Regions from separate parts of the Macrococcus psychrotolerans genome, predicted to be linked through region 1. Evidence: riboswitches for the same ligand, from Rfam matches in the RefSeq annotation. Region 1 holds a riboswitch; the other holds the start of a gene.
The links. Region 1 has a riboswitch for lysine ahead of QA539_RS07065 (amino acid permease). Riboswitches for the same ligand answer to the same signal wherever they lie in the genome.
Positions count from the first base shown of each region.

Region 2: linked by a shared signal. The riboswitch ahead of QA539_RS05420 (aspartate kinase) and the one ahead of QA539_RS07065 (amino acid permease) in region 1 are both predicted to bind lysine.

Region 1 covers NZ_CP124591.1:1,381,288-1,385,712, forward strand. Annotated here, with positions in the region: ribosomal protein L20 leader region at 1-110, opposite strand, end outside; gene QA539_RS07065 (amino acid permease) at 142-1,587, opposite strand; lysine riboswitch at 1,713-1,886, opposite strand; gene thrS (threonine--tRNA ligase) at 1,939-3,867, opposite strand; gene dnaI (primosomal protein DnaI) at 4,186-4,425, opposite strand, start outside.
Region 2 covers NZ_CP124591.1:1,074,970-1,079,394, reverse strand. Annotated here, with positions in the region: gene dapA (4-hydroxy-tetrahydrodipicolinate synthase) at 1-144, opposite strand, end outside; gene QA539_RS05425 (aspartate-semialdehyde dehydrogenase) at 156-1,145, opposite strand; gene QA539_RS05420 (aspartate kinase) at 1,164-2,387, opposite strand; lysine riboswitch at 2,459-2,632, opposite strand; gene QA539_RS05415 (ABC-F family ATP-binding cassette domain-containing protein) at 2,695-4,296, opposite strand.

The sequences.
Region 1 (4,425 bases):
CGAATGCATTATGCACCCGCTAAAAAATAGACATGTCTAACCATGTTATTTAACCCTGTAACTGCTATTGCGTCTTCAGGGCGAGAAGCGGGATGCTTCTACTTGTCCGTTTCGTATTCAACAGACTTAATAATAACAGGGTTATGCATCAATGTCAACATCTATTTTTTCATATTTACTCATATCTGTATCTTGTGATAAATCAACTTTTTCTAATGGGATCTTCTTTGTTTTATATCTCAGTTTATGATAGAAGAAAAATACTAAGAAAATAGGAATTCCCATATATGTAATCATAAAGCCATTCATGTCAAAGTTTCTATTTATAATCAGGTCCGTATCCTGACCAATAATTACAAAGAGACATAGTATGAATGCAAAGATTGGACCGAATGGGAACCACATTGCTTTATACTTCAATACTGATAAATCTTTGTTCTGCGCATAAAATGCACGACGGAATCTATAATGACTAATAGCGATACCGAGCCAGGCGATAAAGCCAGTTAATCCACTTGCCGCAACGATATATTCATATGCACCACTGGCCACACGTTCAACTAAGAAGATAATCAGCACAACTATGAAGGTCGCTAATAAACTCGGAATCGGAACCCCTTTCTGATTGGTCTCAGAAAATTTACGGGATGCTAATCCGTCTTTACCCATCGCGTATAACATACGTGTTGAAGCATACATACCACTGTTACCCGCTGAGAGAATTGACGTTAAGATAACAGCATTCATAAATGACGCTGCAAACGCAAGTCCAGCATTTTCAAAAACTAATGTAAATGGCGACTTCGCAACACTGTCTCCTCCCATTAAGTTCGGATTTGTGTAAGGAATGATTAAACCAATGACTAGAATAGATAAAACATAGAAAATTAATATTCTCCAGAATACTTGTTTGATTGCTTTTGGAATCGTTTTTTCTGGTTCTTCAGACTCACCTGCAGTAATTCCTACAAGCTCTGTACCTTGGAAACTAAAGCCTGCAACTAAAAATACACCAAGAATCGTTAAGAAGCTTCCGGTTAATCCATGACCTAGAAACGGTGCTTCACCAGTCGTGAAATTTTTGAACCCTAAATACTCTCCTCCGATTATTCCGAAGATTGTCAGTACACCAATCCCTAAAAATAAGATAACTGTTACTACTTTAACAATCGCGAACCAATACTCACTTTCACCATATACGCGCACTGATAATGTGTTCAAAAATAAAATGATGGCTAAAAAGACTAAACTCCATGCCCAGCCTGGTAAGAAGTCCATCGGTGCCCAGTATTTAATTACACTTGCAGCAATACTCACATCCGCCGCTACAGTAATCACCCAGTTAAACCAATAGTTCCAGCCTAATGCAAATCCAAGTGACGGATCAACGAATCGTGTTGCATAAGTTGAAAAACTTCCTGAAATCGGAAGATACGTTGCCATTTCTCCAAGTGATGTCATTAAGAAGAAGACCATAATTCCGATAATTGTAAATGCAAGTAACGCCCCACCGGGTCCAGCATCACGGATAGCTCCTCCACTGGTCATAAATAATCCTGTACCAATACATCCACCGATGGCAATCATAGATATATGACGCTGCTTCAATTTTCTTTGTACTTGATTTGTACTTTCTGACAAAGTAATAACTTCCCTTCTATAAATAAAAATGGATGCACACAATTGTATGCATCCATAAATGATTCTTCTTACCATTTAGTAGCGCATCACAATATGTGTGACAGTCTGTTACTTATTCAGTAACAGCCCAGAATTTAAGCTCATACACTTAGCTTCTTCGGCATCGTTTCCTTTCTACTGGTTTCAATTACGTGTATGACGTATCCATCAGTATACTCTTAAACAATGCGACCTCTACCTCAACGAGGAATATTAAGTTAATGATAAATATACATTACTTATCATAATTTTTCAAGCTTATTTTTTTAGACGAATCTCATCTACAATAGACCAGATGAAATCATCACGATCGATTGTCTTAGATTCTTTCTTACCATATTGACGAACGTTCACTTCATTATGCTCAATTTCTTTATCTCCTACAACAATCTGATAAGGAACTTTATGCATCTGAGCTTCACGAATCTTGTATCCCATCTTTTCTTCGCGGTCATCGATATGACAACGGACACCTTGTGATTTCAGTTCATCATAGAGTTTACGCGCGTAGTCATAATGTACCTCATTTGAAACTGGGATAATCTCAAGCTGATTAGGCGCTAACCATAATGGATAGGCTCCTTTATACTCCTCAGTTAAGAAAGCAACGAAGCGCTCCATCGTAGAGATCACACCACGGTGGATTACTACTGGACGATGTTTCTCACCATCACTACCGATATATTCCAGATCAAATCGTTCTGGTAATAAGAAATCCAGCTGTACAGTTGAAAGTGTCTCCTCTTTACCTAAAGCTGTTTTAACCTGTACATCTAATTTAGGACCATAGAATGCGGCTTCTCCTGGCGCCTCCTCATAATCCAGTCCCATTTCATCTACCGCTTCTTTAAGCATCAATTGTGCACGTTCCCACATTTCATCATCCTGGAAGTACTTTTCAGTATCTTCTGGATCACGATAACTTAGACGGAACTTATAGTCTTGGAACTTAAAGTCTTTATACACATCGATAACAAGCTGAACGACGCGAATAAATTCTTCTTTAATCTGGTCAGGACGAACGAATATATGCGCATCATTCAATGTCATACCACGCACACGCTGTAACCCGCTTACCGCTCCACTCGCTTCATAGCGATGCATCATACCAAGTTCTGCGATACGTATTGGTAATTCACGATATGAATGTGGTTTATTCTTGTATACCATCATATGGTGTGGACAGTTCATCGGGCGTAGTACAAGCGCTTCGTTGTCCATTTCCATCGGAGGGAACATATCTTCTTGATAATGATCCCAGTGACCACTCGTCTTATACAGATCAACCGATCCCATAATCGGTGTGTATACATGATCATAACCAAGTGCAACTTCTTTATCCACGATATAACGCTCTAATTCACGTCGAATTGTTGCACCATTTGGTAACCATAACGGTAAACCTGCACCTACAAGCTGATTTGTTGTAAAGAGCTCCAGCTCCTTACCGATTTTACGATGATCACGTTCTTTGCGTTCTTCAAGAATCTTCAGATGTGCTTTCAGCGCTTTTTTATCGAAGAATGCAGTACCATAAATACGCTGCAGCATCTTGTTATCTGCATCACCTCTCCAATACGCACCAGCAGTTGATAATAGCTTGAATTCTTTTATCTTAGCAGTTGAAGGCACATGCACACCTCGACAAAGATCTGTAAACTCTCCTTGCGAATAGATAGTGACATTCTCATCTTCAGGGATTGCATCGATTAGTTCCTGTTTGTATGGATCATCAGCGAAAATCTTCTTCGCTTCTTCACGACTGACAACACGTCTCTCAATCTTGATATTCTCTCCGACAATTTGTCGCATCGTCTTTTCAATTTCAGGTAGGTCTTCACTAGAGATCTTATGCTCTGTATCGATATCATAGTAGAAACCTTCTTCAATAACAGGACCTACACCGAAATGCACATTACCATACATACGCTTTAGCGCTTGAGCCATTAAATGGGCAGTTGAATGACGTAATACTTCAATACCTTCAGGAGACTCAGGCGTGATGATTTCGATGTCTCCATCTGTTTCAAGTGCTGTTGATAAATCAACCATTTGTCCATTAAATTTTCCTGCTAAAGCTTTCTTCTTTAAACCAGGACTGATTGAACCTGCAATATCTTCAGTTGTAACGCCAGCCTCAAAACTTTTTACATTACCATCTGGAAATTTAATATTAATTTCACTCATTCAAAACGCCTCACTTTTTTATTTTATTTTAAACAACAAAAAGACCCCATCCCAAAAGGGACGAAGTCTATTCGCGGTACCACCCTAATTACTGATTGCTCAGCAACTCTACATAAGATAACGGTCTTGAGCCGGATAGCGATTAACTATCATGAACATAAGGGAGTAACAAATGATCTTAAATGCTGATTCTCACCACCATCAGCTCTCTATAAATTAAGGAATCATCGTCTTATCCTTATGATGTTATTCATATAGACGAACATTTCTGTTGTTTGTTACCTAATATTATACACATATTGTCGGGATTTTCAAATTTTATTTTTCACGTCTATAGTTTTTACCTGATAACATATAAGCATCACTTAATGTCTCGATGCGCTCCATAATACGCATTGCTTTCGTCTGTTCAGCACCATGCTTTGTCATTGATAAATGATGAGATAATTCTTTGAAATCGAAATTTGAACTAAAGAATGTCGGCATATTGTTCATCATACGGTGGTTGAGAATAGGTCCAAGCACTTCATCACGTACCCATGGCGTCAAATCTTCTGC
Region 2 (4,425 bases), 310 kb from region 1:
ACCCGTTGTCCCATTAATTATTAATGCTTCAACATTATTATTGATAAGAAAATTTAAATGTTCTTCGAATAATCTGTAATCTATCGTTTGTCCATTAAATGGAGTAGTTACTGCAACACCTGTTCCTTTAAAGTGTACGTTCATAATTTCACTCCTTATCGATTTAATTGATGCGTATGAATCTGTCCTAGAATTTGAACCGCATTCAGTGCTGCGCCTTTTAGAAGGTTATCGGCAGTACACCAGATATGGAAGGAATTCTCTAATGAGTCATCTCTTCTGATTCGTCCTACATAAACATGATCAGTTCCTGTCGCTGTAATCGCCATAGGGTATTCATTGTCCTGTGGATTATCTATAAGCACGACTGAATCGTCATTTTCGAAGAGCTGTTTTATCTCTTCAACTGTAGCTTCTTTATCAAGTGTGACATTGATTGCAACTGAATGGCTATCCTGAACTGGGATTCTGACACAAGTTGCTGTCACCTTTACATCTTGTAATCCAAGAATCTTCTTCGTCTCATCAATCATCTTCTGTTCTTCTTTTGTGTATCCACTGTCTAAGAATACATCGATATGAGGTAAAGCATTGTTATAGATAGGGTGGGGATAGTTTGTCGGTGCAATCCCTTGTGCGCCATTTTTAAGATCATTGATGCCTGCGACACCGCTTCCTGACACTGCTTGATAAGTTGTGTAGGCGACGCGTCTAATACCATATTTATCTTGCAGTGGTTTAAGAGGTACGACAGACTGAATCGTAGAACAGTTCGGATTAGCGATAATTTTACGTTTAAGTTTAGGTGAATTAACTTCAGGAACAATGAGGTCGATATCCTCATGCATTCTAAAAGCACTTGAATTATCTATTACGATGCTGCCTGCTGATTCAAAGATAGGTGAAAAACGTTCACTTGTAGCACCGCCTGCACTCATAAGCACAAAATCAAATTTCTGGTCTGCTTCTTCTTCAGTCAAAGCTCTTACTGTATAAGTCTTGCCTTGATATTCCATAGATTTACCGGCTGAACGCGGTGAGGAATATAATACGAGTTCATTAAATGGAATCTGCTTTCTTTCTAAAACTTCAAGCATTTTTTGTCCGACTAAACCTGTAGCACCTACAACTGCAATTTTATACATAATTGACTCTCCTTAATTTTATATATTAAATACTTTACATAATGACTGTACTGCATGTTCACCGTTTTCTTTATCTATAACATATGAAATTGATATTTCACTTGTTGTTACCTGATAGAAGGGGATTTCATTATGAATCAATGATTTAAATACCTTTGATGCAACGCCGCTCATATCTCTCATACCTGAACCGATAACAGAAAGCTTTGCATACGTTGAACGCGACTGATGGCTGATAGCCGGGTAGTTTGTACTTAATCTATTAAAAATACGTTCAATCTGTAACTTATCTGTGTCTTTCATTGTGAATGAAATTTGAAGGCCATCTAAGTTTACGATTTGAGATATCATATCGATATTGACTTCTTCTTGTTCTAATTCATCAAATAATTGATTTAATAATTTCGTATCATTCATCGGGTAGCTTAGTGTCACATACTCCATATCGTTATCTAAGGCGACACCAGTCACTGCTTTTTTCTCGAGTATTTGGTCTTTTGGCATAATCCAGGTTCCTCTCTCATTCGATAAAGTTTTTCCGAGATAAATCGGAATATTATAGTTTCTAGCAATTTCAACACTTCTTGTCTCAAGTACTCCAGATCCGAGAGAGGAGAGTTCCATCATCTCTTCAAAGCTTAACTCATCTATATGTCTTGTCTCAGGATAGATACGTGGGTCTGTTCCAAAGACACCTGTAACGTCTGTATAAATTTCACAAGGAGCGCTTAACGCTGCTGCTAGTGCTACCGCCGTAGTATCACTACCACCACGGCCGAGCGTAGTAATTTCATCCTGTTCATTTATACCTTGAAACCCTGCGATAATGATAACATCATGTGATTTGAAATTTTCAATGAGCTTCTGATCATTAATTTCAGTAATCTTACTTTTAAGATAATGTCCTTTCGTGCGAATGCCCGCCTGACTACCGGTCATCGCAATAGATGCAACGTGTAGATCATGCAATATAATCGATAAGTAAGAGATGGTCTGCTGTTCTCCAGTAGTAAGCAGCATCGCTAATGCACTTTCTTTCGGTGTACTAGAGATTGAACTGACATTTCTCATAAGGTCATCTGTAGTTTTTCCCATTGCAGAAACGACGACAACTAGTTTTTCATTATTTTCTGTGCGTTCCTTTAAGTAATTAGCGACTGTGCTAATCTTATCGAAATCACTAACTGATGTACCTCCAAACTTTAATATACGAATGTTTGATTGAGTTATTTGATTATGCAATTAAAATCCCCCTATGGCATCTGCAACAAAAAAACAAGCCCGGATATGCTCCGGGCTTGTTAACGTTTATATACAAGCGATGCACTCCATTATAGTAATATAATGACAGATTCCTAGCTCTTAACCTGTGAATCCAACACTATATATGCTGCAACATAATATAGCGTTTCGGCATCGCACCCTTTCCATAACTTATTGCAGTAGGGTAGTTATGTACTCATGATTGATGCGCCTCATCTGTTTCTTTATTAAGTTATGAATATAATCATACAAAAAGTATTCTGAATTGTAAAGTATTTTTAGAAAATTATTTTAATACGCCTTGTTCCTTTAAGTATTCTTCATAAGTGATCTCTTTTGATAGACCACCAGTTACATTTAAGTCGATGACACGGTTAGCGATAGTATTGATGAATTCAAAGTCATGTGAAGTAAAGATGATTGAGCCTTTAAATGCTTTAAGGCCATCATTTACTGCAGTGATACTTTCTAAGTCGAGGTGGTTTGTTGGTTCATCTAATAATAATACGTTTGCACTAGACAACATCATCTTACTTAACATACAACGTACTTTCTCTCCACCTGATAATACGGTTGCTTTCTTGCGAACTTCTTCACCTGAGAAAAGCATACGTCCTAGGAAACCACGTAAGAATGTTTCAGTTTGTTCTTCTGGTGGAGCATACTGACGTAACCATTCTACAAGGTCAATGTTTTTGCCATCAAAGTATTCAGAGTTATCTTTTGGTAAATACGTCTGACTTGTAGTGACACCCCATTTATAAGTACCTTCATCAGGCTCCATTTCTCCGGCCAAGATTTTTAGTAATGTTGTCTTAGCAATCTCTGAATCACCGACAAGCACAGCTTTATCATTTGGATTCATTGTGAATGAAATGTTATCTAAGACCTTAACGCCATCAATTGATTTTGATAATCCTTGCACTTGAAGCAGCTCATTACCGATTTCGCGTTCAGGTTTAAAGTTAACGAATGGGTACTTACGACTTGATGGCTGGATGTCGTCAAGTTCAATTTTTTCAAGCATCTTCTTACGGCTCGTTGCTTGCTTAGATTTTGATGCGTTTGCTGAGAAACGTGCAACGAAATCTTGAAGTTCTTTAATTTTTTCTTCTTTCTTCTTGTTTGAATCCTGTAACATTTGCTGTGCAAGTTCACTCGACTGATACCAGAAGTCATAGTTACCAACATAGATCTTAATCTTACCGTAGTCAAGATCAGCAATATGCGTACATACGTTGTTCAAGAAGTGACGGTCATGGGATACTACGATCACAGTGTTCTCAAAGTTGATTAAAAATTCTTCTAACCAGCTGATGGCAGGGATATCAAGCCCGTTCGTCGGCTCATCCAGTAATAATACATCAGGTTCACCAAATAGTGCCTGTGCTAAGAGCACTTTGATCTTCTGATTGTTTTCAAGCTCTGACATTTTCTTTTCGTGCAGATCGTCTTTAATACCGAGTCCAGAGAGTAATACTTGTGCATCACTTTCTGCAGTCCAGCCTCCCATTTCACCAAATTCGCCTTCAAGTTCAGCTGCGCGCATACCATCTTCATCCGAAAAGTCAGGTTTCATGTAGATTTCATCTTTTTCCTTCATTACAGTCCATAATCTTTCGTTCCCACGAAGTACGACGTCTAATACGCGTTCCTCTTCATAAGCAAAGTGATCCTGTTTTAAAACAGATAAACGCTCATCTTTTCCTAATGAAACGTGGCCTGTCTGTGAATCAATTTCACCAGATAGGATTTTTAAAAAAGTTGATTTTCCGGCACCATTTGCACCGATTAAACCATAACAGTTGCCTGGAGTAAATTTAATGTTTACATCCTCGAATAACTTTCTATCGCCGAAACGTAAACTTACATTAGATACTTGTAACATGTATGATCTCCTTTATAATTATTTCGCGTAAATTATACCATATTTGGATAACAAATTTGCATTCCATATTCAATAATAGCATGCTTTCCGGTACATTTATACATTAACAGACTATATTTTAATTATGTG